Regions from separate parts of the Bacillus sp. GB_SG_008 genome, predicted to be linked through region 2. Evidence: riboswitches for the same ligand, from Rfam matches in the RefSeq annotation. Region 2 holds a riboswitch; the other holds the start of a gene.
What was found. Region 2 has a riboswitch for FMN ahead of ribD (bifunctional diaminohydroxyphosphoribosylaminopyrimidine deaminase/5-amino-6-(5-phosphoribosylamino)uracil reductase RibD). Riboswitches for the same ligand answer to the same signal wherever they lie in the genome.
Positions count from the first base shown of each region.

Region 1: linked by a shared signal. The riboswitch ahead of ACTDJC_RS09095 (ECF transporter S component) and the one ahead of ribD (bifunctional diaminohydroxyphosphoribosylaminopyrimidine deaminase/5-amino-6-(5-phosphoribosylamino)uracil reductase RibD) in region 2 are both predicted to bind FMN.

Region 1 covers NZ_JBPZSK010000003.1:254,276-270,595, forward strand. The annotation lists gene ACTDJC_RS09055 (genetic competence negative regulator) at 199-804, opposite strand; gene ACTDJC_RS09060 (MerR family transcriptional regulator) at 882-1,781, opposite strand; gene ACTDJC_RS09065 (metallophosphoesterase) at 1,809-2,585, opposite strand; gene ACTDJC_RS09070 (LysM peptidoglycan-binding domain-containing protein) at 2,737-3,228, opposite strand; gene ACTDJC_RS09075 (CPBP family intramembrane glutamic endopeptidase) at 3,203-3,817, opposite strand; gene ACTDJC_RS09080 (RecQ family ATP-dependent DNA helicase) at 3,814-5,340, opposite strand; gene ACTDJC_RS09085 (helix-turn-helix domain-containing protein) at 5,330-6,391, opposite strand; gene ACTDJC_RS09090 (ferredoxin) at 6,625-6,873, shown strand; gene ACTDJC_RS09095 (ECF transporter S component) at 7,177-7,755, opposite strand; FMN riboswitch at 7,922-8,058, opposite strand; gene ACTDJC_RS09100 (hypothetical protein) at 8,422-9,105, shown strand; gene ACTDJC_RS09105 (peptidoglycan DD-metalloendopeptidase family protein) at 9,138-9,752, opposite strand; gene ACTDJC_RS09110 (cob(I)yrinic acid a,c-diamide adenosyltransferase) at 9,839-10,420, opposite strand; gene ACTDJC_RS09115 (ATP-binding protein) at 10,539-12,269, opposite strand; gene resD (DNA-binding response regulator ResD) at 12,302-13,018, opposite strand; gene ccsB (c-type cytochrome biogenesis protein CcsB) at 13,673-14,830, opposite strand; gene resB (cytochrome c biogenesis protein ResB) at 14,845-16,320, opposite strand, start outside.
Region 2 covers NZ_JBPZSK010000001.1:632,746-649,065, forward strand. The annotation lists gene ACTDJC_RS03195 (hypothetical protein) at 42-323, shown strand; gene ribH (6,7-dimethyl-8-ribityllumazine synthase) at 518-979, opposite strand; gene ACTDJC_RS03205 (bifunctional 3,4-dihydroxy-2-butanone-4-phosphate synthase/GTP cyclohydrolase II) at 1,002-2,195, opposite strand; gene ribE (riboflavin synthase) at 2,209-2,853, opposite strand; gene ribD (bifunctional diaminohydroxyphosphoribosylaminopyrimidine deaminase/5-amino-6-(5-phosphoribosylamino)uracil reductase RibD) at 2,834-3,946, opposite strand; FMN riboswitch at 4,248-4,391, opposite strand; gene crcB (fluoride efflux transporter CrcB) at 4,558-4,965, shown strand; gene crcB (fluoride efflux transporter CrcB) at 4,962-5,315, shown strand; gene ACTDJC_RS03230 (CDGSH iron-sulfur domain-containing protein) at 5,349-5,552, opposite strand; gene ACTDJC_RS03235 (DUF2552 family protein) at 5,696-5,938, shown strand; gene ACTDJC_RS03240 (DUF4352 domain-containing protein) at 6,275-6,736, shown strand; gene ACTDJC_RS03245 (alpha/beta hydrolase) at 6,822-7,745, opposite strand; gene ACTDJC_RS03250 (GNAT family N-acetyltransferase) at 7,824-8,315, shown strand; gene ACTDJC_RS03255 (cation:proton antiporter) at 8,496-9,662, shown strand; gene ACTDJC_RS03260 (LacI family DNA-binding transcriptional regulator) at 9,778-10,722, shown strand; gene ACTDJC_RS03265 (alpha/beta fold hydrolase) at 10,806-11,807, opposite strand; gene ACTDJC_RS03270 (ribbon-helix-helix domain-containing protein) at 11,990-12,445, shown strand; gene ACTDJC_RS03275 (bifunctional metallophosphatase/5'-nucleotidase) at 12,560-14,149, opposite strand; gene ACTDJC_RS03280 (DUF3886 domain-containing protein) at 14,445-14,705, shown strand; gene ACTDJC_RS03285 (quinone oxidoreductase family protein) at 14,783-15,748, opposite strand; gene ACTDJC_RS03290 (aldo/keto reductase) at 16,175-16,320, shown strand, end outside.

The DNA.
Region 1 (16,320 bases), on a different contig from region 2:
TGCCTAGTATACACTCTTAAAATAGGAATGCAAGAGAAAACGCTAACAAATATATACAAACCTTTTTATTTTTTGCAAACGTTTTCAATATCATTATAGTCTTTTTATTCTTTTTAGAAAAGCGAAATACGTTAAAAACTAATATTTTTTATATAATGATTAAATATTTCACATAAAGAAAAACCTCAACTGTATCACTTAGCTGAGGTTTTCTTTTGTGATAAAATACTTATATATTTGCTCAATTGCTTCATTCGCCATAAGTTCTTTTCCATATTCCATCATTCGATAAATTGTAATTGTAGAAGAGTTACCAAACTCTGCTAAAATGGCAATCATATCTTCTTTCAATAACATAGTAGAATCTTCTTCTAACCATAGATAAAAACGATTTTGCCACGCATAAAGCTTTCCACCTGTTACTCCAAGATTATATAAACGACCCGCTAATGCAATTACATCCTCCAATGAAGCAAATTCGTATAGTATATGTTCGCTCTCATCAAGAGTAACTTGCATTTCAATATATTCATCTTGAAATTCTTCTTCCGTATCTGACTCTTGATTTTCTTTCGTAACAATAACAACCATACCTTGTGCTTGCAACGAAAACACCTCTACCGCAATTGGACCATCCGCTTCAAAGCCGAGCTCTTTATTCGCTTCTTGCATCATATCTCGAAACAGTTGTTGTACTTTCGGCGCATTTTTCCATAAATCTTCTTTTGTAAGTCCACGTTCTGACAAATCGTCGAACGTCAGAAAGATTTTAATTTTATTGTAATTTAAACGTTCCAACCTCATCCCGTAACCTCCTTACGCAACCGTTGCATCTAATTTTTATTATATGAAACAGAAAATAGATGGTTCTTTCCGAACAACTATTCTGACATTTTTAACCATTCATCCCATTCTTCTTTCGTATCCCCAACAAACCAGTTACGAGTCTCTTCGTTTTCTTCATCAGAAGTAAACTCAAAGGCAAAACCGCTAAGCCCAACACAAAGGTTTGCATATTGTTCATGTAATCTCTTTGCAAGCTGAACACTTGTCATTACATTTTCTTTTATTGTACAAGAAATAAACAAGATTTTAGGATTTACTTGTTTGATTACATCATCAATATCAGCTTCTTCTATGCCTGTCCCAATATAGATTACTGGATAACCTTTTCGACGCACATATGTTGTAAAAATAAATAATCCAAGTTCACATAATTCCCCTGGAGCGCATATAGAAAGCACCTTTGGTAGTCCTGTATTAATGGGCATACTATGATGCATCATTCCGATACGCGAGCGTAAAAACGAAGTCGCATACCGTTCTTCTGCACTTGTTATTTTTTCATTCAAGCGCATATCTTTTAACCTTACAAGCAATTTTATTAACACATCTGCAATTACTTTATCTATAGAAAAAATACTAAAAGCTTCATCCAGTAACTCGAGAGCTTGCATTTCATCAAATTTTAACAAAGAATAAAGGATATCGTCTACTAAAAGTTCTACTTTATTATATTCTATTTCTGATAAATTGTGATTTTGTAATTGATTATTTTCTAATAAACTAACCGCTTGTCCAATGGTAAACCCTTGATTCACTTTGTTAATAAGCCACTTTAATATTTGAACATGTTCTTCTGTATATAATCGGTGTCCAGCATTATTACGCTTCGGTGCAATGATTTGATACCGTCTTTCCCAAGCTCGCAATGTTCCTGGATGTATACCGAGCATATTTGACACCACTTTAATATTATATTTACCTATTGAACTTGGCATATCTCTTCCCACCTTAAAAAAACAACGTCAATCTTTTCTTTGTAATGTAATCAAATGTGTTTGTGCAGGAGCACGAAAACGCAATGGTACAAGTGTTGTTCCATAACCATTACTTACAAACAAAGTCGTATGTGGATATTCATAAATTCCACCTTTCAAAAAACGTGTAAAATGAAATAACCGAATTTGTCCACCATGCGTGTGACCACTTAATACACAGGAGATATTTTCCGTTCCATTTAATTTATATACGATATCAGGATTATGACTCACAAGGATACGAAATCCCTCTTCTTCACAATCTGCTAGTGCTAAATCTAAACGATCACGTTTCAAACTTACATCGTCAACACCTAGTAACCATATCTTTTCTCCAAACTCTGATTCAAATAAGATCCCTGTATTGTCTAAAATTTTCACTCCATTTTGAAGAAGCAACGCGTCTAATTCGTGAAAATCAATTTCATAGTCATTATTCCCCCAAACAAAATACACTTGTCCCATTTCATTTAACCGTTTAATATTATCAACTACTCGTGTTAGCGGTACCCCTTGTTCAGCTAAATCTCCACCTATAATAACGAGATCTACTTTCCCTTTCACTTGCTGTATTAAAGTTTGAGAAATCGTTCTTCTGTGAATATCCGAAATAAAAAAAATTCGTACTTCTCCAAAACTAATTGGAAACTCCGCAAACGATACGGTGTGTTCTAACAATGTATCACGCATCGCTTCTCTATACATCATAACAAAGCAAACAATCACAACGCATAATATGAAACAACCTAGTAATCCCCATGTCATACACTTTCCTCATCTTTCCTCTTAACAAAATCTAACCACATAATAACACATCACCCCAGCAAGTGAAGAAAAACCCTCTACTTCTGTAGAAGGTTTTTCTTCATCTCGTCATTCGCGGGCAGTAAGGTCTCCCGCTGACGGAAGGTTCACTTTATTTTTTCGGTTCTGGTTCTGACTTCTTCGGAATTTTTAACACTTGCCCTGGTTCTAAGTCTTCTGCTACTTCATTATATTTCTTTATAATCGCTATCCCATCTTCATTCGGAAAATATTTCTTTGCAATATCTTCGAGCGTTTCTCCCTCTTGTACTGTATGAAACTGAAATGTCTCTGATGGTGATGACTTTGATTCATTATCGGTTTTCTTTTTTGAATCAAAAAAAATAACTTCAAATGCACTTTTTTCAGAATTGGCACTCGATTCCGCCGCTTGCTTCTCCTCCATGTAACGCTCTGTATACCATAAAATACTTATTGGAAGAAGAATAAATAATAATGTTAAAATCCGAACAAAAAAGTGCTTTATTTTAAATTTTGATTTTTTCTTGTCTTTATGGACTTCACTACGAGGCGGTAAACCCTCTCCTTCTTTTTCCGTTGACTCTTTCATGTTCTCTTCAAACTCTGTTGTCTGCTTCGCCATATCGGTCACCACCATCTTCCGTTTGCTTTCTTAATTGCAATCCCATTATGAAATCGACTAAAAAATGCGCAAAAATCGTGATCAGTAAATTACCAGTCCATTGAAATACAAAACCAAATACACTACTAATCATCAATACAAAACAAAATAAAAACGGCTTAGTAATATAACGAATATGTAAAACTGCAAATACAACACTCGCAAAAATTAAGCCAAAATACGTTTGTATCACGCCACGAAATAAAAACTCTTCTGCTATTCCAATTAAAAGGGTAACAGCGAACACGCGGAAAACAGACATTCCTTGAAACATACGATCATTAATCCCGCCATCATCAAACCACGATTCAGGAAAAAAATGCATCGCAATATAATCAAATAAAACAATCACACAAGCTACTCCGCCACCTATTAGAAAAATAGATGAAAAATCCCATTTCCACAAAGCTAGAAATGCGTCCATACTCGGAAATAATATATACGCTAACAAGATTCCAATACATATAATGATCGCTTGCGTAATATATAAATTAAGTCGGATTTCTTTTAGACTCATGTCTTCAATACTTGTCTTGCGTATATCCATCATTCCTCCATTCTGAATCCGAAGAGCAATTGTAACTCTGTTTCCCAATTATAGTCGAAAACAGGTTGCCTTGCTTGTCTTTTTTTATAATCTTCTATATGAATCCCGCAATAGTCACAGCAATTTTCCGGCTGCGTTTCCTTTACATATCCAAACTGGGAAAGAATCGCTTCTCTTTTACAATCCGTTCGTCGCATCCATTCTTTCATCGTTTCTAGTTGACCGTATTTATTATAAAGCCGAGTTTTCACTTCTGCAATTAACTTCCGCTCCGCTTCATCTGACAAGGATTCAATCATCAATTCTCTACGTTGTATGATTTTCATCTTTTCAAAATGATACCGAATAAATCGCCAATGTTGTTCACTCAATCCTGCTGTATTGTAGCAAATTTCTTCTACACCTTCTAACGGTAATACTTGGGCTTGAAACATTGTTTCTCGTAATAAAGAAAATAAAAAGCGTATTTGTTGTTCATTTGGTAATTCTTCTTCAATAATGGAGATTGGCAACTCATGATCAAGGGGACTACATAACAAAATGGCAATGCTTGGCTTTCCATCTCTACCTGCCCGTCCAATCTCTTGCAAATAAGACTCTATATTTGTCGGATAATGAAAATGAATAATATAGCGTGTGTTTTGCTTATTTACTCCCATACCAAATGCACTTGTACACACAACGAGCTGGAGTTGATCATTCATAAATTGTTGCTGAATTAACATCCGTTCTTCATGTTCCATTCCACCATGATAATGCGCAACATCTTCAATCCCTTCATTTCTTAAATACGCTGCAAGACGTTCAGTCCAAGCTCTACTCGAACAATAAATAATGCCAGGACTTTGTAAATATTTCACATGAGATAACAGCACTTCTTTTTTCTCTTGAATGGTTTGTACAAATTCTACTTTCATAGCAATATTAGGGCGATCAATCGAATATAAATGCTGCCTCACATCTTTCAAATTCAAACTTTCAATAATATCTTGTAATACTTCTTTCGTAGCAGTAGCTGTTAAAGCAAGAACCTTAGGATAGCCCATCGATGCAATAACTTGATCTAGCTTTTTATAATCTGTTCGAAAATCATATCCCCATTGAGAAATACAATGTGCTTCGTCCACAACAAATAAAGAGATATGAATTTTCCTTAATTCTTTTAGCAACACATCTGATTGCAGCATTTCAGGAGACACGAATACAAATTTATAGGAATGCAATCGCCGCATAGCTTCTTTTTTCTCTGCCATTGTTCGAAAGCTGTTAAAAGCAATAACTTGATTTTTCACAATGTATTTTAACTGTGTAACTTGATCTTCCATTAATGACAATAGCGGTGAAACAATGAGTACCGTTCCATCTTGTATAAATCCTGGAAGCTGATAACAGAGCGATTTCCCCCCTCCAGTTGGCAGCATCGCTACAACAGAATTTCCATTTAATAAGTCTGCAATAACTTCCTTTTGTCCTGGCCGAAATGTCCGGTACCCAAACCACTGATATAAAATATCTTCAAGTTTCATGTAATCCCCCTACTCGCGCTAATACAAGACGAATTTCAAAATAGGAAACATGCTCTCCAGCAGCTTGTTTCAAGACTCGCAGCTTCCGCGTTTGTAACTTCTCAATCATTTTCTGTATTTGTTTCATTTTTTCTTTTTCTACAAATTGCTCCACCTGAAATTCTTTTTCACGCAATGCAATTTCCACAATATGATCCTCAATTGTCGCCACTTTTAATTTTCTTATCCTAGCAATTTCCTCCATAGTTCGTCCTTGCTTCCATAGTTGATATGTTTTTTGTGTTGATATACTAAATAAATCTGCTTTTTCATTCGGATACGCAATAATTTGTGCCAATAACGGAAAATTCTGCTGATGATTTTGTACATGTTGAATGATGAAATGAGTCGTTCCCCAAAATAAAAGATATACTCGAAACGCATCTTGCTTCATCATATTTCCAAGTTGATCTGTTGTATAACCAATACGATGGTATCCTGTTAGACGATATACGAAAATGGTTGCTTCTAGAGAGGTAACATACATTAATATTGAATTTATTTCTTTATATAACTGTTCCGCTAATTGTCCTCTTGAAACAGGAGAGTTCATAATAAATTGTTTTACCCACATCGTGATTTCTGTATCTTGCTGAATTGGAAGGAATTTCACATATTTTTGTTGCAAATTAGATACAGTTTGCACAATTAAGGATAACCTTTTCCAAAAGCTCTCTCCAAGTTCGCCGTATTGCAAACCGTGTAAATATTTCGGGAAAGAAAAGAATTTTCCCCATTCGTTTACTTGTTTCTCTCCCATTTCAGATAAAATGTAAGTATTTTCATGCACACATGTAATAAGTTGCTTGTTTAATAATGCTTCAATCTGTTTATCATAATCATGACGTCTTAAAGATTTATATACACTAAACAAAAAGGAAAGATGAAACATATTCCCATCTTGCAATGTTTGTGAAGAACGTTTCCCTTTTAAAAGGTGATAAATAGAAGAAACCGTTCGTTCACCTTTTAATTGTTTCAAACAGTATAGTACGGTATATTGTAGCTGCAACGCTTCTTCCACCCTTTCAGTCTACTTCTACTTTCATTGTAACAAAATGCATCTTATTTAGATATTTTTAAAATTTTATGTACAACTATAGAAATTAGTTGACACACTCAATTGATAAGAATTATCATTATAATTTTATATTGAAAAGTTTCAAAAACCGTTTTACAATAAGGTTATAATTTTTCATCAGTGTTCTTATATACATATACATATTATTTAGGGGGTATACAAAAATGGCAAAATATACAATTGTTGACAAAGATACTTGCATTGCATGCGGAGCTTGCGGAGCAGCTGCACCGGACATTTATGATTACGATGATGAAGGCATTGCATTCGTAACACTTGACGATAACCAAGGTATCGTTGAAATTCCAGATGTATTAATCGATGATATGATGGATGCATTCGAAGGTTGCCCAACTGACTCTATTAAAGTGGCAGAGGAAGCATTCGACGGTGACGCATTAAAATTCGAATAGTCTTATTGTTGACTTCAAAAAATACCCCTCAAATAATGAGGGGTATTTTTTTTACACTTTATTTTCTTCTATGAAGCACAACTTTCACTAGTCACTCATCCTAAATTTAGTGGTCAGCCCCATCAAACAGACTCTTACTACTCCTTACGCGAGATAAAGTGAAACTTCCATCAGTGGTTTTTTTCATCCCCTACCTATCTCCTTCGAGTTCCTCACAATCTTGAAGCGGAGGGCTTACTGCCTGTTAATGCGGGATAAAAAACATCAGCAGAAAAAACTTCCACTGATGCAAAACCTTCTATATTATGCATTTTTCATTTTCGCAAATACCCATACTTTTAATCGAGAAAATAAAGGAACAAAAATAATTGTTACTATAATTCCTTTAATTATATTAAAAGGTAAAATTCCCGCTACAATTATTTGACGCATTGCATCGTTAGACATAGCAGGTTGACCTAAGAACCAAGTGTAAGCTGGAAAAATGATGAAATAATTTAATACACTCATAATTACTGTCATCATAATTGTTCCGAACATTAATCCTGTTGTTAAACTTTTTACTGTGCGATGTTTACGGAATAAAAGAGATGCCGGAAGAATAAAGAGACATCCAGCAACAAAATTCGCCACTTCTCCTACAGGTACGCCCGTTAAATCGCCTTGAATACCATAATACAGGACATTTTTTATCCCTTCTACAATTACACCTGAAATTGGTCCAAAAGTAATGGCTGCAATTAATGCTGGGACATCACTAAAATCAATTTGCAAAAACGGTGGCAGCCCTGGAAGTGGAAAATCCAGCATCATTAATAAATACGCAATGCTGCTTAGCATCGCAACGCTCATCATTTGTACTACACTCTTCTGTTGTTTCATGTTTCTCTCTCCTTTTCCATCGATCATCTCATGGAAAGTGGAAAGGCTCTGCTATGCCTAAATATATTCCTGCATGAAAAAACCCTTCGCGTCCGAAACGCAAAGGGAGAAATTTTAGGCACATCAAACAGACGTTCAAACATGTATCTTTTTTGAACGCTCGAACCTCCATCTTCTCCCATCCAGACTGTACTGTCGGCTTTGGAATCGCACCAAATCCTGCCTTAACGGCTCGCGGGCTTAGAACAAAAATACACGTTCATCACCGCCGGTCGGGATTTTCACCCTGCCCCGAAGATAGACCGATATTCTATTTTCCTCATCATTATACAACAATTTTAAAACAATGTGAATGAAAATGCTTCTTTTTCACTCACATTGTACAACACCTTCCTATACTTAGCAGTCCCCCACCTCAAGATGCAGAGAAAAGCGAAGAAGATAGGCCGGGGATAAAGAAAACTTCCACTGAGGGAAATTTTCTTTATCCAGTCACATCCTCATAATTGCATGCTATTCTAACAATAAGTAAATAATACGACAAAAAGGAACAAATTTTCGTGTTTGTTCTTTTTTGTCCACAATTCTCTAGCCATTTATACGTGAAAGTGATAAGATATGATATTGTTAAGAAAAACAGCATTTTCTTACAATGGAGGAAATGTCATGAGTAAAGAAAAGAAACAGCCTATTCGAGAAATTATGAAAAAAAATCTTCGCAAAGAATACTTTTATTTAAAAAAGGAATTGCTGTTCTATTGTCCTCTTGACTCAGGTAACTTTTCAAGAGATACATATTATGTTGCTTTTGATGAAGATGGCATTAGTGTATATCAATATGATAAAAATTCAGACAGTAAACTAAAACTTCGCGAACGACATCCATGGAAAAGCTGGAGAAAAGTCAAAATTGATCATTATTTAACAAAAACTCATTTTGTCTTTCAAGGAGAACGAAATTGGATTCTTTCTCTTTTTCATCAAGGAAAAAAGGCAGAAAAAATCATTCAAACTTATACATCCTTAGAAACAGAAATTGTTTCCAGATCATTTTTAAAAAAACTGCCTGGTTATCGATCTAATACAACATTGAACGTGTATATTGGGAGTATTTGCTATACTGTACTTATTGCATTTTTATTAAAATTGATTCTCCCATCTCAAATTCAAATTGCTTTGTATTCGCTGTCTCTCGGCTGTATGCTGCTCGGTCTTCTTTGTTTCGTTATCGGTCTTATTGAACCTACTCTTGTCTTATTTAGAACAGAAGAAAAAACACGAGCTAAAGTGTTTTATTATTATAGCTATTTAATAATTGCTGGATTTGCATGTATCTTTATTTTTTGGTAACAAGTAAAAGAGCTAGTCTTCCTAGCTCTTTTTCAATTAATATGTAATTTTTGTGACGGATAAATAGTATCTTTTTGCAAATAATTTTTCACTTTTAATTCTTCAACAGTTGTACCGAACTTCCTAGCAATACTGACCAATGTATCACCTTTTTGCACGACATATACAGAAGCAGATGCTACCGTATTAGGCTTTTCTTGAATCATTTGCAGCGGATTTACTGCATTTGTTTTCGCTATCGTCCAAGCCCCTTTATGAATTTCTAAATGTAAGTGAGCACCATTCGATTGTCCTGTATTTCCTACTTGACCAATTTTTTGCCCTTTTAAAACTGCATCTCCCTCTCTCACAAGTCGTTTATTCATATGAGCATATACAGCTTCATAATCTTCATGTTTAATAAACACAACATGCCCGTAACTATCAGAAAAATAAGATCTTGTTACAACACCATCTTGCATAGCTGCTATTGAAGTGCCGATCGGTGCAGCAATATCAATCCCAAAATGTTTTCCATTTCTCGTTCCAAAATAATCGCTAATTCTCCCCTCTACCGGCCATGCCCACCGCTTTTCTTCAGCAGCACCTTCTGTTTGTGCTATAAAAAAAACACAAAAGAAAAGCAAAATGATTTTTAAAGCTTTCATTATAAATCCTCCGTTTTCTAAATAACAATCACACTTTCTCTATTTTGGTTGATTATAGCAAAAAGTATACCAAAAAAAGAAAGAGCCTATTTCTCTTTCTTCTCCTCCTTATCTCGAAATACAATCGCGCTTCTTTCATATTCTATATCTTTCACATTAGAACGAGCATTCACAACTCTTGCAACTGCAAATAAATAATCCGATAAGCGATTTACGTATTGCAAAACATATTCATTAATCTCATCTTGTTTCTTTAAAGCAACAATACAACGTTCTGCTCTTCGTGTAACAGTACGAGCAATGTGAATAATAGCCGCCCCTTGACTTCCTCCTGGTAAAATAAAGCGCTCAAGCGGCGGTGCTTCTTGTATATATACATCAATCCTTTCCTCTAGAAAAGTAATGATGTCTTCTGTTACTTTATACGGAATTTTTCTCTTCACAATCGCTAAATCCCCGCCACAATCAAACAACTCATGCTGAATTTTTTCAAGTTCTTGATAAATACCTTGAAACAATTCCCCCTCTAGCAATGTCATCGCATGTCCAATAAACGAATTTGCCTCATCAATTGTTCCATATGCCTCTACACGCAAATTGTCTTTATCTACGCGTCCTCCAATAAGACTTGTTTGTCCCTTATCTCCTGTTTTTGTATATAGCTTCATGTTTTCCCTCCTTATTTCTCTTTTTCATTCTTCTCTTATACTAACATTCCTTTTCTTTTTCAAAAAAAAAGCTTATCAAAAAGATAAGCTTAAAAATTCGCATATAATTTCATCATACTTATGTTGGCAAATATACAGAGAATGTCGTCCCCTTATCTACTACACTCGACACTGTAATCTTACCATCATGTCCTCGCACAATATTTTTTGCAATCGCAAGTCCTAACCCTGTACCACCTGTTTTCCCACGTGTACGAGCCTTATCCGCTTTATAAAAACGTTCAAATAAGAATGGAATATCATCCTCTGGAATACCAACCCCAGAATCTTCAACTTCGAATACAATTCCATTATTTTTCTCATCGATAATAAGCGATACTCTACCACCCGCATTTGTATGTCTTAAAGCATTATCAATTAAATTTGTTAACACTTGTTCCATACGATCTGGATCAAAAGAATGCTGCTCTATGGAAGTGCGAAAATCAACTACTAACTGCACTTCTTTTTCCTTTGCTATCCCTTGGAATTTTCGTGCAATCTTTTCAACAAATGGAACAATATCTACTTCTGATATATGTAATTCTACGTGACCGCTCTCCATTCGAGCTAAATCTAACAATTCATTCACAAGACGACCTAAGCGTACAGATTCATCATAGATAATTTGCACAAATTCATGCACTTCTTCTTTCGTTTGAACAATGTCATCTAAAATTGCTTCACTATATCCTTGCAGCATAACCATTGGTGTACGTAATTCATGCGATACGTTTGCAATAAAATCTTTACGCATTTTTTCAAGACGGCGTTCTTCCGTCATATCACGAAGTACCGCAACAGCACCGCGAATCTTCGTCTGATTGTACAGCGGTGTCATCAGTACAACATAATTACCTTTTTCTAAATTAACTTCTATAACTTGTTGCTGTTCACTTTCTACAACGAGATGAAACAGTTCAACAAGCTCCGATGGCAAACTCACACTTAACTCTATCTCTTTTTCTTCATACCATACTTGTAAGAAACGTTCTGCTGGCGGATTAATTACAACAACTTCTCCTTCTTGATTTAACGTAATAACACCATCAGCCATACTACTTAAAATACTAGAAAGCTGTTCTTTCTCTTGTTGCAGCGCATTAATATTAAACTTCAATTGTTTTCCCATTTGATTTAAAGCTGTTGCAAGTTCACCAATCTCATCTTGCGAAACCGCTGGTACCTTCGCATCAAATTTCCCGCGTGCTACTTCAAAAGCTACTTCGCGCATTTTACGAAGTGGGGCTGTAATTCGAGTTGATAAGAAAAAGGCAAAGAACGTTGTTAAAATAATCGCAATCCCCGCAGATAAAAAGATAAAATCCGTCGATTTTTCTATTCCTTGTTTTGGTACTTGTAACGATTGATATACAAAGACCGCACCATCTTTTGACGACTTTAACGGAACACCGACAATCATAATATCATTGTCAGGATTTTTCTTATTGTTTTCATCTGGGACGGTCTTAATTTTTTGTACCTTTTTACGTTCTGTAAATACCGCTTGTAACTCTTTGTCATTTTTCAAATCAGTTAGTGTTAGCGTTGCCAATCCTTGTTGTGCCGGAGAAGCAGATATTTCATTATTATCTTTCACAATAATAATACGCGAAAGGGGGTCAGCGAATTTATATGCGATATGTTCTATCGTCTGCTCATCCGTCCCCTCTTCTATTAATTCAGAAACACTCGTTGCAACATTCGTAAGCCTTGTTTCTCCCATTGTTACATAATAATTATCAAAAAACTGCGAAAGTAAAATGGCAACAAAACCAAGCACGAAGGAAACAAGGAGTAGAATCGTCATCCATAATTTCCCTACTACACTTTTCCAAAGCATTAATCGTTCACAACCTCAAACTTGTAACCAACACCCCATACAGTTACAATCATTTTCGCTGCATCTGCTGACTTTTTACTTAACTTCTCACGCAGGCGCTTTACATGTGTATCAACTGTGCGTAAATCACCGAAAAATTCATACTGCCATACTTCTTTTAATAACTGCTCTCGGTCAAATACTTTATCAGGTGCCTTCGCTAAAAATAGTAATAATTCATATTCTTTTGGTGTTAAATTCACTTCTTCTCCATCAGCTGTAACACGATGTGCGTCATTATCAATTGTGAGATGAGGAAATACAATAACATCTTTTGTTGTCGTATCTTGCGTAAAGAATGTCGTTGTTACTGAGCGACGTAAAACAGCTTTTACACGTAGCACAACCTCGCGTGGGCTAAACGGTTTTACAATATAATCATCTGTACCAACTTCAAATCCTTGTACGCGATTCACTTCTTCTCCCTTTGCCGTTAGCATAATAATCGGTGTGGCTTTTTTCTCACGAATACCTTTACACACTTCAATGCCATCTTTTCCAGGCATCATAATATCTAAAAGAATTAGATCATAATCATTTTGCAACGCTTTTTCTAACGCCGTCTCACCGTTGTCAGCCTCATCAATAATGTACTGCTCTCTCTCTAAATACATTTTTAACAAACGACGAATACGATCTTCATCATCTACAATTAAAATCTTTAATTCATTTTCCATCGCAACCCGCTGTACATGTAAATGTCACAACGGTTCACACCTACCTTTCTCCAATAAAGTAAAACTTTCCTCAAATTTGGTTTCCACTGAGGGTTCGTTGAACTACTCAAGTGCATATTAGTAGTTATCTCCCACTTGCCTTCTATTCCTCTGAATCTAGTGAGGGGGATATCCTAATTACTAATTAGAACAGAATAGAGCCCTAAACTTACCCTTATCTCATTTTCATAGACAAAACCTTTCATGATTGAAAGTTCACCTTTGCATTATGTTTCACAAAAATAATAAAATTTGTTCATAGTTTTTCCAAAAATATGTATGTTTCCTGAACAATATAATTTGTCCTCGACATCATTTTACAAAATTCTCTTATACTTTGTCATGTTTTTCTCAAAAAAGAAAAGAAATTGACAAAAATAAAATAGGAAAGTGACGGTTACCTTCCTATTTTATCCCGCATTAATGGGCAGTAAGCCCTCCACCTCAAGATTGTGAAGAATCCGAAGAAGATAGGTGGGGGGTAACTGCCCGTAAAAGCCTGATTGGTGAGAGCTTTCCATCAGTGGGAGATGAAAAAACTCTCCACTGATGGAAGTTTCACTTTATCCTGCAATAATGAATCGTACGACTTGACTCGTTGAAATTCAATTATTGTTATGCATATGAATGCAGGCCTGCAATTACTAAGTTTACCACAACAAAGTTAAACATAATAATTGCAAATCCGATTACTGCAAGCCATGCTGATTTTTCACCGTGCCACCCTTTAGACAAGCGTAAATGTAAAAAGGCTGCATAAAAGAGCCAGGTAATGAGTGCCCAAACCTCTTTTGGATCCCATCCCCAAAAACGTGTCCATGCAATTTGCGCCCAAATCATCGCAAAGATTAATGCACCTAACGTAAAGACTGGGAATCCAATTGCAACAGAGCGATATCCAATTTCATCAAGCAAATCACTATCCACTTTTTGTACTACTGGTTGAATCGCCGCTGCCACTCGTTTACGTAAAATCAATCTTAATAAGATATACAGTCCTGTTCCTATAAATATCGACCAAATCACTGTATTTAATTTTTTCGCATTAATAATAGCAGGTGTTTCTATAACAGGCTCAAGTTTGTCAGTTGTGACTAACTTTCCTTCATGAGGTCCTACTAAAGCAGGTAGATTGTACACCATTTCTGCTTGCTGCTCATTTTTATCAATCCATTGGAATTTCGCTTCATACTTTACACTTGAAAAAGCAGTTGTCGCTGCTATAAATCCAATTACACAAACAAGCGAAAAAATAACTGCTTCCAGCCAAAATGTTTGCTTACTTTTTTTTGACTGATCCACATTTTTCAGTAAATATATAACCCCCGCAATAAAACTAATTGCTAAAATAGCTTGGCCAGCAGCTGCTGTTGTTACATGAATCTGTAGCCAGTAACTTTTTAATGAAGGGATAAGCGGTGTAATTTCCCTCGGAAACATACTTGCATAGGCAATGAGTAAAATAGCAACTGGAAGTGCAAATAAACCAAGGATGCTTGTCTTATATATAAAATACATAATAATAAATGCACCAACCATCATCATGCCGAAAAATGTCCCAAATTCAAAAAAATTACTAACTGGTGCATGTCCTGATGCAATCCATCTCGTAACAAAGTATACCGATTGCGCAGCAAAACCTAGAATAGTAATACTTATCCCAATGTTTGCCCACTTCCGCCCTTTTTCTTTAATCGCACCTCCAAAAAACAACGTTGCAATTAAATACAATACGAAAGCAGCAAATAAGAAATTACTACTTATTTCTACCATACTCTCTCCCCACCTTAACTAATTTTCTTCTCATTGACTTTATCATTTGGCTGTGGAATGCTTGTCCCTTCTAAGACTTTTTCTATCTCTTTTCGCAAACCATACCAATTTTTATTTGTATGCCCAGCAATCCACCATTCATTGTTAACACGTTGTATCCAAATGCGTCGATGATTCCAATACATACCTTGAATAACACCGACCATGAAAATAAAGCCTCCCAGAGCTATAATCCAAAGTGTCAAATCTTTTCGTACAGTAAGCGCTGTAACGTTACGCGTTTCTACACCTGCAAAAGACATTTTGTATAAATTGTTTCCTTCTGGCTCTATATTTTGTCGAATTCCAACAAAGCTCACTTCTCCCTTTGGTGTTTCGGGTGTAAACATTTTAAAAACAAACGCTGGATTATTAGGTAGCTTCGTTTTTGTATTCGGTTTTCCACTTTCATCAAAGTAAAAATCCGGAAAATAACTTAACAACTGCAGAGAGTATCCATTTCCTAAATCGTATGTTTCTTTTGGATTTGCTAGGTCAACTGTAATTGGTCCCCATTTTTGGCCACTTTCTTTCTTTTGTAAAGCAAAAGACATTTTACTAAATTCGCCCTCTTTAAAATCTACTTGATAAAGAGCATAATGATCAAATTTAAGAGGTTCATTCACTCGAATGTTATACTCTTCCACTTTCTCAAGCTTTGGCTTTTGACCAGCAATATTTTTTCCAACCGCTTTATATAATACGGCATTTGTTTGATAGTTTTTCGGAATTACCTTATTCCCAACTCGATCAATCGCATCATCAAAGACTTCATTTTCTTTTCCTTTATCATAGACTTCTTTAATGAATTTTTCATTCTTCAAATAATACTTTCCGTCTGTTCCTGGGATTTCTTTCATTTCACCTTCACGAAGCCAAAGCGATTCATCTACATACATACCAGGGACAAAACGCAGCATTGTTCCAAATAAGAAAATAATAAGACCAATATGATTTACATATGGACCCCAACGAGAAAAACGTCCTTTTTCTGCTAGAATGTTATCATTTTCCACTCGTACATTGTATTTTCTCTTTTTCAAGTTTTCCTTAACACATTCAATTTCTTCTTTTGTTGCGAGTGCTACTCCGTATAATCGCTGCCTCTTTAAAAAACTCGGATGCCTTGTTACTCCTTGTTTTTTCAGCGCTTTATACAAAGGAACAACTCGGTCTAAACTACATATAACGAGAGAAATCCCGATAGATGCAATTAACATCATATACCACCAAGAGCTATATAAATTGTCAAATCCTAATTGGTAATACAATTTTCCAAGAAAACCATACTGCTGTTCATAGTATTCCCCCGGCGTGACATTTGGTGGGAGATACATTTCTTGTGGAAAAATCGTCCCCACTCCAGATGCGATAAGCGTAATAACAATGAGCCATACTCCAACTTTTACGGAAGAGAAAAAACTCCAAATTTTATCCACAACTGTTTTTGT
Region 2 (16,320 bases):
CATAGTAAGAGAGATATCAACAACGGTTTGGAGAGATTTGTATGCATAAATATATATTAGCAATTATGAGCTTTCTTATTTTGTTAAAAGCAATTAGTGCAGACCCAGTGAAAGCAATTGAAAATCCTGAACAGAAAGATATGCAAGCGAGAATTGAGCAGCATTTTCGGCATCAAGCTGAGTATTTTGGAATTGAAACAGAAGGAAAAGATTTAAAAGAAGTGGGCAGAGAGCTTCATATTGCGCAAGAGGAACAGAGAAGAGAAAAAATGAGAAAGCAAAAAGAGGCCGAAGCCTCTTTTGGTTGTTTGCTCGAAACCTAACCAGCCATAAGAGCCCGATTGGTTCAACTAACCTCTTGTGAGGAAAAGCACCTCACAGGAGGAAGTTTCACTTTATCCCGCTCAAACGGCTGGTAAGAAGTAAGAGCAGGAAGAAAATCTAGCCAGCCATAAGAGCTCGATTAGTTCAACTAACCTCTTGTGAGGAAAAGCACCTCACAAAAGGAAGTTTCACTTTATGCCCATTGGCGAGATAGGTTTGCCATTTCAATGGCTGCAACAGCAGATTCCCAGCCTTTATTTCCAGCTTTTGTCCCAGCACGTTCAATTGCCTGTTCAATTGTTTCTGTTGTTAATACGCCGAAGATAACAGGGATTTCTGTTTGTAATGAAAGAGAAGCCACACCTTTTGCAACTTCATTACAAACATAATCATAATGCGTTGTTGCACCGCGGATTACTGTTCCAAGTGTAATAACTGCATCGTATTTTCCGCTGTTTGCCATTTTCTTCGCGATTAATGGAATTTCAAATGCACCAGGAACCCAAGCGACATCAATGTTATTTTCTTCTACTCCGTGACGCTTTAAACCGTCTAATGCACCGCCTAATAGCTTGCTTGTAATAAATTCGTTAAAACGACCAACGACAATCCCTACTTTTAATCCTGTACCAACTAAATGACCTTCGAATACCATAATGTATCTCTCCCTTAATCTATTATAAATTTAATAAATGACCTAATTTTGTTGATTTGGTTTGTAAATATGCCTTATTTTCTTCTTTTGCCGGCATTTGCAACGATACGCGTTCGACAACTTCTAGATCATAACCTTGTAAGCCTGCAATTTTACGTGGGTTATTTGTTAAGAGACGAAGTTGTTGTAATCCTAAATCTTTTAAAATTTGTGCACCAATACCATAATCGCGAAGATCAGCTGCAAAGCCAAGCTTTTCATTTGCTTCTACAGTATCGTAACCTTCTTCTTGCAGCTTATATGCTCGTAATTTATTAAGCAGTCCAATGCCGCGTCCTTCTTGACGCATGTATAGAAGAACCCCTTTTCCTTCTCGTTCAATTTGAGCGAGAGCGGCATGAAGCTGTGGACCGCAGTCGCAGCGGCAAGACCCAAATACATCGCCAGTTAAACATTCAGAATGGACGCGTACAAGAGTTGGTTCACCTGTGGAAATATCACCTTTTATAAGAGCAATATGTTCTTTATCGTCAAGAGAATTGGAGTAGCCAATTGCTTGGAATGTACCAAATTCCGTTGGTAAAGTAATTTCCACTTCGCGCTGTACTAACGTTTCATGATGACGGCGATATGCAATTAAGTCCTCAATTGTAATCATTTTGAGATTAAATTGCTTTGCGATTTCTAATAAATCAGGTACTCGTGCCATGGTACCGTCTTCATTTATAATTTCACAAATGACGCCTGCTGGTTCTGCACCGCATAATTTTGCTAAATCTACAGCAGCCTCTGTATGCCCAGCGCGGCGGAGAACACCACCTGCTTTTGCAATTAAAGGAAAAATATGTCCAGGGCGTTTGAAATCACTTGCTTTCGCCTTTGGGTTTAGTAGCTCACGTACAGTTGTCGCACGTTCATGAGCACTAATACCAGTTGTTGTTGAAATGTGATCGATGCTAACTGTAAAGGCAGTGCCGTGAGAATCTGTATTATTTGAAACCATTGGCTTTAGTTCCAAATGATCGGCATATTCTTCTGTAATCGGAACACATACAAGACCGCGCCCGTGTGTAATCATGAAATTGATTGTTTCCGGTGTAATGTACTCACCTAAGGCAATAAAATCCCCTTCGTTTTCTCTATGTTCATCATCACATACGATGACAACTTTTCCTTGCTTTAAATCTTCTAACGCTTCTTCAATACGATGAAACATTTCATTTCCTCCCTTATAGGAATCCATTGTCTTGTAAAAAGCTTTCTGTAAGTGAGCTTTTTTTAGGTGCTGCCTGCGTAATAAAACGTTCAATATATTTTCCAATCATATCGCATTCAATATTCACGATATCGCCGACAGTTTTCTTTCCGATTACTGACTGACTTAACGTATGTGGAATGAGAGAGATTGTAATGGAAGAGTCATCAACACCAAAAATCGTAAGACTCGTACCATCGATGGCAACGGATCCTTTTTGTAAACAATAACGAAGTAGTTCATTTGGTAATTGTATTTTGTAATATACGGCATTATAGCTTCGTTTTTTATTAACAATTGTTCCAATACCGTCAATATGTCCTGTAACGAAATGTCCACCAAAGCGACCGTTTGCACTCATAGCGCGCTCTAAATTTACCTCTGAACCGCGGCTAAGAGTTTGCAGTGAAGTTGCTCGCATCGTCTCCGGCATAACATCAACGGTGAAAGAGTGTGCTGTAAAAGAAGTGACAGTTAAACATATCCCGTTTACAGCAATGCTATCGCCTAAGTTTACATCCGACAAAATAGTTTGTGCGGAAATTGTAAGTTGCATTGCTTCGCCGGTTTGTTGCATGTTAGCAATTGTTCCAAGTTCCTCAACAATTCCTGTGAACATAAGGCACCTCTTTTCTTGGTGTGGCAACGACTTTTATGTCATCGCCGATTTGTTCCATCGATTGAATGTGCAAGGTAAGTGCATCTTGCAGTTTTGTGAAACCATTTCCGCCAAACCATGTTGGAGCATCTTTACCGCCAATTAGTTTTGGACTAATATACGTAATCAGTTCCTGAAAGCATTTCGCTTCTAAGAAACTCGCATGAATAGTTTGTCCGCCTTCGACAAAGAGAGAAAGAATATTTTTTTCTCCAAGAAGATCAAGCATTTCGTTTACTTCAATGTTACTTGTCTTCATTTGCAATACGGATACCATATCAGATTGAAATTTTGCAATTTTTTCTTTTGAAACGCTATTTCCAACAACAATCCATGTGGGCACCTCTCCATCTGTAATCACATGGGATGAAAGTGGAGTTCGTAAATGTGTATCAAGTACGATGCGAATCGGATTTTTTCCGCCATTTACAAGGCGCGTTGTTAAATACGGATTATCAGCAATGATTGTATTTACACCAACGAGAATGGCATCGTGTGTATGACGATAACGATGTACATCAGCCCGCGATGCTTCACCTGTAATCCATTTACTTTCTCCTGTACGAGTAGCGATTTTTCCATCTAGACTCATTGCTGTTTTTAAGGTTACAAATGGACGCTTTGTTTTCATGTAGTGAAAAAAGTAACGATTTAATTCTGTTGCTTCCTTTTCGAGTACACCAATTGTTACGTCAATTCCAGCCTCTTGTAAACGCTTGACACCTTGACCTGAAACAAGCGGATTACTATCGAGCACTGCAATGACTACTCGGCTTACGTTCTTTTTTATAAGTAAATCACAGCAAGGGGGGGTTCTTCCATGATGACTGCATGGTTCTAACGTTACATATACTGTTGCACCATGGGCATTTTCACCCGCCATGTGTAGAGCGTGAACTTCAGCGTGTTCAGTTCCTGCTCGTAAATGAGCTCCTACTCCAATGATATTTCCATCTTTTACAACAACAGCACCGACCATTGGATTAGGACTTGTTTGACCAGCTGTATTTTTTGCTAATTGCAAAGCAAGTGCCATATATTCTTGATCTGTCATAAACTCACCTCTCTTAAAAAATCAAAAAACCCCAAGGACATAATCCTCGGGGTGAGAGAGACGATGTTTCTAGAAATATAAGAAGGATACGAGAGTATGCTTAAGAAACCTAGCAATAATTGATATGTTTGCGTAGAAAAGAAGCCTAGCAAATATCGATTTTTTCACATGCTAGTGTTATCCCGTTATTTCAGCAGAGAACCAAATGGTATACGAAAGAAAACAAGTGTATGTTTAAAAATAAACAATACAAATGCACATGCTGAAATAAACGTTGTATCCTATTATACGTACTAGAAAACATATCCTTCTCCCATCCAGACTATACTGTCGGTTCTAGATTCTCACTAGATCCACCGTTTTCAACTTGAAAACGGGTCACGGACTTAGAAGTGTGAACTTCATCACCGCCGGTTGGGAATTTCACCCGACCCCGAAGGATGCTGTTTGCTCACATTATAGCACAAAAAAGAAAAAAGGCTATAAAAAATATTTGAATGTGAAGAATTGCATGAAAATAAAAGAGGAGCTAAAGCTGCATTAGCGGCGGGATTAATTTGCTATACTAGTGTAGAAAAGATTTTATATCGTGTTTAAAACGAGGTGAGAGTATGAAAAAATATATTGCTGTAGGAATAGGCGGTATTATTGGAGCTTTGGCTCGCTATGGAGTAGGCCAATTGCTTGAACCAACATCTTCTGCTGGTTTTCCATTAGCAACATGGTTAGCCAATATGAGTGGTAGCTTTTTATTAGCATTTTTAACGATGTCTATTTTTCGGATGAAACAAGTTTCACCGCTTATGATAAGTGCTGTTGGTACAGGAATAATTGGTGCGTTTACAACATTTTCAACGTTTAGTGTGGAAACACTGAAGCTACTACAGCATGAAGCATTCACAATGGCATTTTTATATGTGGGCGCAAGTATGATAGGGGGATTACTTTTAGCTTTTAGTGGATTTTATGCTGGGAATATGCTGTATGAACGCAGGTTGAGGGAAGAAGGAAACATATGAGTATTCTACTTGTCAGTATCGGGGGCTTTTTCGGTGCAATTACACGTTTTTTTATTAGTACTGTAGCGAAAGAAAAGTACGGAAATGCTTTTCCATATGGAACATTTTTTATAAATATAATCGGCTCATTTTTACTTGGTATGTTAAAGGGTGCTGAAGTAGCTAAAATGTGGATATTGTTATGTGGTACAGGATTTATGGGAGCATTTACGACGTTTTCAACATATCAGCTAGAAATGGTACAACTTATACATACACGAGAAGGGAAAAAGGCATTACTATATTTTGTTATGAGTTATGCAATAGGTATTGGCAGTGCTTTTGTTGGATTTTATATTGGGAACATGTAAAAATACGCGCACATTTTCTTGTGCGCGTGTTTTTTATTCTTTCGGTGCACGTACAACAGATTCAAATTTTCCTTTATGTGAACCATCGCAATACGGCATATTCTGGGATAATCCACAACGGCATAGAGAAAATGCCGGTTTAGCTGGAAATACATTCCCTTCACCATCGATTAGTTCCACATCCCCTGTAATACGGAACGAACCATTATTATTTACTTTAATTTGTACTTTTTCCATTGTTACACCTCCTTACCAAACGCTTATGTCTATCATATACTTACTAGAATTACTTGACAATGTTTAGAAACAATGCTTTTTGTGAGAAAATAGAAATGATATAATAAGTGATATACTGAAAAAATATTAAGGTGAACATAAACATGAACAAACAATTACGTACATTACAAAACATTGCAAAAGAGCGAACGTGGGTATCATTTTTAAACAATAATCATCCATACAGCTTACTTCATTGGTCGATTGCTGGTGTGCAGCAAGAAGTGAAGGATGTATGGTTATTACAAGATGAAGTAACATTTCAAACAACAGAATTCCCATCGCTTGATGAAGCGGTAAAATGGATTTCTGAAAATATGGATCAAGTTACAGACGTATTGGCGTAACATAATCTTGCTATTAGTAGGTACTTGATATAATAAGACTTCTGTTGTTGGTTGAGATAGGAAAAAGGCTAATTCATTAAGGGATGAATTAGCCTTTTTGTATAATTTCACAGGTTTTATCCCGCATTAACGGGCAGTAATACCTTCACCTCAAGATTCAGAGAAGAGCGAAGAAGATAGGTGGGGGATAACTGCCCGTAAAAGCCCGATTGGTTCAACTAACCATCAGTGGGGGATGAAGCCCCTACTGATGGAAGTTTCACTGTATTCCATATGTATAAAAACGTACAATGTGTACATCATACAATCGATAGAAACAGCAAAAGAAGGTGGAAGTTGTTGCGGAAACGATTGAGTATAATAAGTATCATCATGTGTTTTTGTATTGCCGGGTGTAATAGAGAGGAACAGGTTAATAAATCAAGTGTCAAAGGGGTTTTATCCGCCGATCAAATCGAATTTGATATTAAAAATATAAGCCGTGTAGCGCATTATGATGTGTGGACTGCGAAACAAAACCACACGCTTCTTGTTATAAACTTTTCTTTAGAAAACAATAGAAACAAAAGTATTGTTGTTAAACCTGCGCAGTTTAATGTTATTTCAACGACTGGAAAAATATACGGGGCCGTTCAAACGAAAAGGAATCCAAGTATATTGCATGATAGAAGGCTAAAATCATACGATTCATTGCAAACGAGCATTATATTTGAAATGCCTAAAGAAGAGGTGGAATCTGAATTGTTGTTTGCTCCTGATTTTGCTAAAGATGAACCGATTGTTCTTTCGTTAAAATAAATTGAAATTTCCATCAGTGGGAGGTTTTTATTCTTCACTGATGGAAAGCTCTCACTGCCCAAAAGTAGCGAAGTAAAAAACAGGCTTATGCAAGCCTGTTTTTTGTTTCGTTTACGTATGTTGTTAAAAATTGATCAATTGCTGTTTCATATGCTTCTTTATTTTCTGCATAAGAACAAGCGTGAGCGCCTTTTTCTGCAATAAAGAGTTCTTTTGCGCCTTCTTTTGCTTCATGCAATGCTTGTGTCATTTGGCATAAAATGTATTCATCGTCTTTACTGTGGATGAACAATACAGGATTTTTAATGTTTTTCACACAATCAATAGGAGAAACTTCCTGAATTGTATAACCATCACGCACTTTTAAAAAGGCATTAGCGAGTGGTAAAAGAGGCCATTTTGGTAAATGAAACTCAGCCTTTAAACGATAATGAAGCTGTTCGTAAAAATCAGAGAATGGACAGTCAGCAATGTAAAAATCAGCTCCGTCCTCAACCATGCCTGCATATTGTAATAACGTTGCTGCTCCCATGGATTCACCATGAATACCAAGTGTAATATTTGAACCGAATCGTTGTTTGAGCCAATCCACTACCGTCTTTAGATCGTGTTTTTCGTAATAGCCGTAACTTGTTGTTTTGCCTCCTGTTTGACCGTGGCGGCGATGATCATAAATAAACACGTTGAATCCTCTGTTTAAAAATAAATTTGCATACTTTATAGAATTCATTTTATTGACGGTGACGCCGTGGCAAAAAATCATGAACTTATTTGAATTGTTAACAGGAATATAGTAGCCATGAATGTTATAACCAAATTGCGAAGAGAGGTATACTTCTTCTTTCTGTAGAGCTTCAAAATCCTCCAAGCGAAAATGCTGTTTTGTTTCACGTTCTAAAATTTCTTCTTCTGTTTTTTTCTTTAAATACATGACTGCATTTGTGAAGAAAATGCCAATCCCAATAAGAGTACCCAATATCGTTAGTAATGCTGTCCAAAACGCTTTCATACTCCATCCTCCAAGCTACAATACATATGATACAATTATATTGTATCATAACAATCTGTAAAGGTGAGAGAAGTGAGTATGATGAGAATTCAAAATATAACAGCAGAGATGCGAGAAGAAATTGGTCAATTTATGCAAGAAAATTGGGGCAGTACTGTAATGGTTTCAAGAGGACATATCCATCAATTAGATCGATTACCAGGGTTTCTTGTAGTGGAAAATAACGAAATAATAGGAATTATCACATATTATATCATTGATAAAAATTGTGAAATTGTATCACTTGATAGTTTCAAAGAAAAAAGAGGGATTGGTACACAGCTTGTAGAGTGTGTAATAGATGCGGCAAAGAAACAATTTTGTGAAAAAATTTGGCTTATCACGACAAATGATAATGTAAATGCGATGCGATTTTACCAGAAACGAGGATTTACTATGACAAATCTATACATAGATGCTGTACAAGAAGCTCGTAAGTTGAAACGAGAAATTCCGATTATTGGCTATGAGGGAATTCCAATCTTACATGAAATTGAGTTTGAAAAAAAAATATGTCAAATTAAAAGTTAGATAAGCTAAAATATATGCTCTTATTTTATAAATAGGAAGTTTTTTTATTATAGGAATTTATTAGGAGAAAATGAATGTGATAATTACATGAATGTGCTAATTTGATAATTTCACAGACTAGTATACATCATATATAATTATAATGATTCTAATGATTAGGATGAGAAAAGGAGAGATGAGATGATATTTTTCTTTCAATTAGCAGTAATTTTGCTAAGTACAAAGCTTGCGGGTGACTTAAGTGTCAGGCTAGGGCAACCGTCTGTACTTGGAAAACTTATTGTTGGTATTGTGATTGGTCCAGCAGTATTGGGATTAATTGATAATACAGATTTACTGAAGCAATTAAGTGAAGTCGGGGTTATTCTCCTCATGTTTATGGCTGGTTTAGAAACGGATTTAAAGGAACTAAATGAAAATCGCAATTCTTCTTTAGCAGTAGCAGTGGGTGGAATTATTATGCCGTTTCTAGGTGGCTATGTTGCCGGTCTGATTATGGGAATGGAGCAAGCAAATGCAGTTTTTTTAGGCTTACTTCTTTGTGCAACTAGCGTTAGTATCTCTGTGCAAACGCTTCGGGATTTAGGGAAAATGAAAACGCGCGAAAGTACAACAATGCTTGGCGCAGCTGTGTTTGATGATATCCTTGTTGTTATTTTGCTTGCTTTTGCCATGAGTTTCTTAGGTGCAGGTGATGTGAATCTAACAATGATTATTTTGAAAAAGGTTGTCTTCTTTGCAGCAATTATCCTAATCGGATGGAAAGGTGTTCCAATGATTATGCGCTGGCTTTCTCCGCTTCGTGTGTCAGAATCTATTATTAGCGCAGCCCTTATTATTTGTTTCTCCTTCGCTTATTTTGGAGAATTACTAGGAATAGCGGGAATTATCGGAGCGTTTGCGGCAGGGATTGCTATCTCCCAAACAGATTATAAACATGAAGTTGAGAAGAAAGTTGAACCAATTGCCTATGCAATGTTTGTTCCTATTTTCTTTGTAAGTATTGGGATGAATATTACGTTTGCAGGACTTGGAGATAAAGTTTGGTTTATTGCCATTTTAACAGTAATTGCTGTGTTAACGAAATTGATTGGTTGCGGTCTTGGAGCACGTATGACAGGTTTTGATTTACAGTCTTCTACAATCATTGGATCTGGAATGGTTTCACGTGGCGAAGTAGCCTTGATTATTGCAGGACAAGGTTTGGCTTCAGGATTATTAGCGCAAGATTACTTTACAGCGATTGTTATTGTTGTTATTTTGACAACGATGATTACACCGCCGATGTTAAAGAAAACATTTGCGATAAAAGACAAGCAATTGAAAGAGGAAAGAAGTGCAATGTAAGCACTTCTTTTTTTTATGTAACAATTTTCAGAAATATATAACAATAACCTTGACGTAGGCTTTATTTTGTTTTACGGTGAGGTTGTAAACTATTTCCATGTTAAGGGGTGAAGATGTGGCAACGATACGCGATGTTGCAAAGTTGGCAGGAGTTTCAGTCGCAACAGTTTCACGAGTATTAAATGAAAAAGGGTATGTACATGAAGATACGGTAAAACAAGTGAAGAAAGCAATTGAAGAGTTGCAATATAGACCAAATGCGGTGGCCAAGGCGCTATTTAAAAAATCTTCTACGATGATTGCCCTGCTTGTACCTGACTTACAAGACCCGGCATCCTTACCATTACTTACAGTTATTGAAGAAGAAGCTTACAAAGAAGGATATCAAATTATTATATGCAATATGAAACATAAGCGTGGTTACATGGATGTATTGGAACAAAATAATATTGCAGGTGTTATTATGACACGTGATGTATATGAAAGCTTGCAAAAAGAAATAGTATCAGTTCCGTTTGTAATTGTAGATTCGGTTGAGGGGTTTTCTTTACATTATTATAATGCGGCGATACAAGCTGTTTCTGTTCTAGAAGAGAAAGGATGTCAGTTTCTTGCCTATATTCATGAAGATACAAATAATGAAGCGATGGAAGAATATTTCACTGGTTTTTTAGACGCGGTTTGGGAGAAGAAGATATCTTACCGAGTTATAGAAACGTATAGGGAAGAGATAGATTCAGAACAAATAGCTGTGGAGGTATTACAAAAATATCCATACATAGATGGTATCATTACTTGTAGCGATATTGTAGGGATTGGCTTTATTCGTGCTGCACAAAAGCTTTATATCTCCATTCCAAAACATTTACAAGTTATTGGTTTAAATGGAATTGTACAAGGGGAGTGGTCTACGCCAGCTTTAACGACAATTGCTCAGCCGATAACAAGTATAGGAGCACTTGCTATTCATAAGTTAATTGCAAAAATAAAAAAGGTGGAATATAACCAAGAGGTAGCTGATTTGGATTTCGTTCTAATTGAGAGAGAATCAACAAAGTAAAAGGTGCGTGAGAACACGCGCCTTTTTTTCTATTTTGTTACTCGTAGGGCCGTAGGAGTCTGATTGATGAAATTTTCACTTAATCAAGGGTGTAGTAAGAAGTGTTCTTGTTTAATATCAAGTAACATTGTTGCAAAACGTGTATGTTCTTCAAAATTTGGAGAATGAGCTGAGTTCGGAAACCAAATCATTTTTTTTATAGGTGCGTTAAGAACATCGCAATATTGTTGTACAAGTGCATAAGGCGTTTGATAGTCATAGCGTCCAGAACAAAAATAGACAGGAAATGAAACGCTCGGCACTTGTGAAAAGAAATCAATCGTTAACATCTCTTTCCATAATTCCCCAGAATTCATATTTCCGCTAAAAAATTTAATCCAATCTATCCATGTGTATTCAGGGGATAGAAACCCTTTTCGAATGAAAGAAAAGAATGTCCCATTTTGAATAGCTCCACCAAAGATACCGAGCCATTTCCTTTGGATAAGTAGTCTCCTTTTATCTAGAAATGGAGGCTTTCCAAGCTTTTTTAAAGAAGCAAGTGCACGGGTATGTCCGCGCTGCTTTGCGGATCGAATTAAATGTTCAAAAAGCAGTTTCTCATTTTGCTTCATATGCACAATTTGGCCCACTCCGATATATGCTTCGATGTATTGAGGAGATTGCTGTGCAGCAAATAATCCAATGATGCTGCCCCAAGAGTGTCCAAGAAGAAATAATTTCCTTTTTTGAAACCTTTTTAGAAGATAATCGATTATTTTATGTGTATCTAAAACGTATTGCTCAATTGTTAGCGATTCTTTGAAATCTCGCCATGAAAAGGATTTTCCTGCTCCGCGCTGATCCCAGTTGACAACAATAAAATGTTTCTCAAGTTCTGTTTGAAAATGGCGTGCAAAGCCAATTTGAGCCATTCCTGGTCCACCGTGTAAGCATAATAGAAGAGGTTGATTGAGATCTTGCCCACGAATGAGTAACGATTGTTTCCGATTATTTATAAGAACATTTTCAATTGTAGCAATACTATTTGAGATGTGTTTTTTATTTTTATCGTAAAAAGAGGGGGTGCTGCTGCGGATGAACATGAGGACGACCTCCTTTTGATTGCGATATATTGAACAGTGATGTTTTTTTCATCATATACTAAATATACTAATAAGAAATTATTGTATCATAACATAATAACTTTATCCCGCATTAACAAGCAGTAAGTTCCCGGTGATGAAAGTTTCACGTTATCCTATGTTTAATAGAGAGGAGGGAGGAGGTGGAAATTGGTGAAATTATTGATCGTTTAAATAATCATGAATCGATAGCAATTGTTGCGAAACGACTGGAAATGAGTCCATATACACTATCAAAAAAATTACGATTACTCGGATATGGATATGATAATGAGCAGAAAAAAAGGGTATTTATTGGAGAAGGGGAGGAGCCTCGTCATTTACAATTAAAAGAAGCTGTAAGTCTACAGCAGGAAAAAATAGATTATCAGCGCCTCATTTATGAGCAATTGCAACATATTTATGAGTTGTTGCAAAAACGCGAATATGGAATACGTATCACGTCTGTGGAGCAAGAAGAGAAAAAAAAACGTACATTTTCTCTTTCTAAACAAGTACTAGAACAATTAGATTGTCTTTCTGTTAGAAATGGTGTGCATAAGTCTAAACTTGTAGAAATTGCACTGAAAGAATATTTAGAAAGATATCGTGAAAGATAATAAAAGCGGGATTTCCCGCTTTTATCCTACTATTTGCAGGCAGTAAGATTTAAAAGAAGAACTGCCTGTAGAAGCTTGATTTCTTCCACTCATGAAAATTGTATGTTATAACGGCTAATTTATTTTTTGAACACGCCCTTCAATTTTTGCTTCGATCGGTGATTTTGCCTGCTTCACATAATCTACTAATGCATCTAAATCATTCGGTCCTGTTTCTGTATTTGTTCCATTTTTAAAGGAAACAAAACCGTCTCCACCAGAAGCTAAAAAGGCATTCGCTACGACAGTATATATTTGCGAGTCAACAAGAGCTTCGCCGTTTGATAAACGTACATCAATTACTTTTTCACCATCTGCTTTGTTAGCGTCCCATTTGTACGTGATACCAGAGATTTGGAGCATACGTGTTTTATCTTTTTGCCATTGCTGATTTAAAATGTCCCGAATATCTTTTCCAGTCAATGTTGATTTTATTAATTGGTTGCCAAAAGGTTGAATGCCATATAGTTCTCCCCATGTAATATCTCCTGCATCTAAATCGTTGCGAATACCGCCAGGATTCATAAGAGCAATTTGTCCGTTCATCGCACTGCGCTGTGCATCTGCAATTAAGTTACCAAGTGTTGACTCTCCAGCAGGTGATTCTTTTCTGTCTAAAGCAGTTGCAGCTTTACCGACAACTTCATTTACAAGTGGAGCGACTTTTTCAGCATACTGCTCGACTTTTTTCTTAATTTGTGGATCAGGTTGAATGCCATCGTGAAATGTTGTAACAATCTCAGCCTTTTTCTCTACAATATCTTTTGTTTTCTTATCAATTTTTAAGTCAACGTCTGCGAAAGCTGTACCGTACGAATAAGCTTGTACAAGAAGTTTTCCATTTACAGTTCCATTTACATATGCATGGTTATGGCCGCCAAAAATGACATCGACTTCTGGATCGGTATTTTGAGCTAAACGAACGAGATCACCATCTGTAATTCCTTTATCATCCGTTGTACCAGGATTGTGTGCTAATACAACAATTGCTTTTACACCTAATCGTTTTAATTGTTGTGCAGACTTGTTAATTGCCTCTACTTCATCTGTGAACTTTACGTTTTCAACCATTTTAGGCATAACGATGCTTGGTGTTTCTGTTGTGACGACACCAATAAAGCCGACTGGAACTCCTTGTACCATTTTTACTGTAAATGGCGGTAAAAATAAACGACCAGTTGTTTTGTTGTAAACATTGGCTGCAACGTAAGGGAACTGAGCACCTTTAAAGTTGCCAGTCTTTTCATGATAGCCACCATAAATAAGGCGACGCATTTCGTCTACACCTTCATCAAATTCATGGTTTCCAATTGTTCCAACATCAAAGCCAAGGTCGTTGAAAATATCAATTGTTGGTTCATCTTGTAATAAAGCAGAAATTGGTGGACTTGCTCCAACTGCGTCTCCGGCATGAACAAGTAGCGTATTTTTGTTTTGTTTTTCGCGGTCTCGCAAGTATGCAGCTAAGTAATCGACCCCACCGGCTTCCTTATTGTTTATTTTTTTTACTGTGTTTAATTGACCGTGGAAGTCATTAATGCCTAGCATTTGAACATCAATGTAACGATTTTCTTGTGTTGGTGTAGAAGTGGGCTGTGCTGCAAATACGCTTGAAAATGTGACTGTACTTAAAACAGCAACTGCCGGTATAATTTTTTTCCACATGTTTTTTGTTTCTCCCCTTTATATAAATCTGACATCATACGACATCATTTTAATAGATTATAAGAAAACAATCTATATAAAATTCTATATTTTAAGAAAATTTATAAAACAAAATCTCTTTATTTTTATATAGAAAATAAATCATTAATTATGGATGATTAACTGTTTTGCATTTTCATGTGGAATTGGAGCTGGGATTCGGGCAACTTAATAGAGATGCAGATACAGCTCTTGTGGTTGCTGGTAAATTGCACTTGCTACTATAATAAAGAAAAAAGTAAAAGGTGATTTAATTATGGCAAAGAAAAAGCAAAAGCAAGCACAGAAACAAACAGGGATGAAGATGGAAAAAGAAACAGTAACAATTGGAGATCAATTAAACGAAGCATTAATGAAGCAGCTGAAAAGTAAACAAAAAGAGCTAAAAGAGCAAGAAGAGCAGAAAAAAGAAATAGAGTTAGAGAGAAAGCGTAAAGAACAGCGTGAGCGCGAAAAAAACAAATCATTTGAAGAATTATTAAGTGAAAGTAGTTTGTCATGGAAAGATTTTAAATAAGAAACGAATATAAAGGAGAATAGATGAAGAAAAAATAACGTGCCATATATATGCGGCACGTTATTTTTATAATAATTTTATGGAAGTAATAAAATTTTCCCTGTACTTTTTCTACTTTCTAAATAATGATGTGCTTTTGCTCCTTCGTTTAAGGAAAATGTAGTTGGTTTGGATAACTTGATTTTTCCTTGTTGAATCCATGTGAATAGTTCTTTAGAACGAAGAACACGCTCTTTATGAGAAGTGAGCACATTCCATAGATCACCGCCGGTTAACGTCTTAGATGTATCCATAAGCATGCGCGGGTCTACAGGCGCTGGATCGCCTCCTGCCATTCCGTAAAAAACAACGGTTCCTCCAATACGTGTTGCTTCAAAGCTATCCATCAACGTAGAACCAACAGATTCATATACGACATCTACACCTTTTCCGTTAGTCGCATGCATGACTTTCTGTTTCCAGTCATCCTCATACAAAAAGGTCCAGTCTGCGCCAACTTCTTCGGCAGCTTTTGCTTTTTGCATAGAAGAGGTAAGGGCAATCACTTTACCGCCTAATAATTTGATAATTTGTACAAGAAGTTGTCCTACACCACCGGCAGCAGCGTGTACGAGTACAATGTCTCCTTCCTTTACTGCATAGCTATCGCGAGTTAAGTAGTGAGCTGTTAAACCTTGCAGTAAAATAGAAGCAGCTGTTTCATATGAAATATGATTAGGAAGTGGAATTGCTTTCTCTATTGGAACTGCTACAAGCTCTGCATTTGCATATGGAACATCTGCAAATGCAATAGAATCTCCTTGCTTTATGGTCGTAATATTATTTCCTACTATTTCTACAATTCCAGCGCCTTCGTAACCTAAAATATATGGTGGTTGACCAGCGAGGTGATAATTTCCTTTTCTTCTGTAAACATCGGCAAAATTTAAGCCAATTGCTTTCATTTTTACAAGAATGTCATTAGGTCCGATAACAGGATTAGGGATTTCTTTATATTGTAATACTTCTGGTTCTCCAAATGTGTTAAATACAAGAGCTTTCATCTTTTTCCCTCTACTTTGTGTATTTTGTTTTACGCTTACACTGTAAGATAAAAGGATGAAGAAAGCAAGAAATTGCTCTTTGAAAAAAGCGAGAAAAGGTTGTTCATATGAAATGAAACAACAATATATAAATCCATTTTAATTTTTTAACATATAAGCCGCTGCTATGTAGAAGAAAACATGACCTGCACTTGCTTTCTCCCTTTGTTTTCATTCTTACATGTGGCAGGAAAAGGTTCTGACCGCTTTTATGCATGGCCAGATGCTCTTACCCACCTAAAAAGAAATAGTTATTTAAGTCGGTTTTTCAATTTGTACTTATATACTTTCTTCTAGTTTCTTAACATAACAAGATTATGTAAACAAATCGCTTTTTTTGACTTTTTATTTTTTTCTTGTTGAAATGGAGTAAAGGAGGAGTTTTTTATGCATATTCCAACAACAACACTTCATAACGGTGTGAAAATGCCAATGCTAGGCTTAGGAGTATATAAAGCAAAAGAAGGGGAGGAAGTAAAGCGAGCGGTACAGACTGCGCTAGAAATCGGATACCGTGCGATTGATACGGCTAC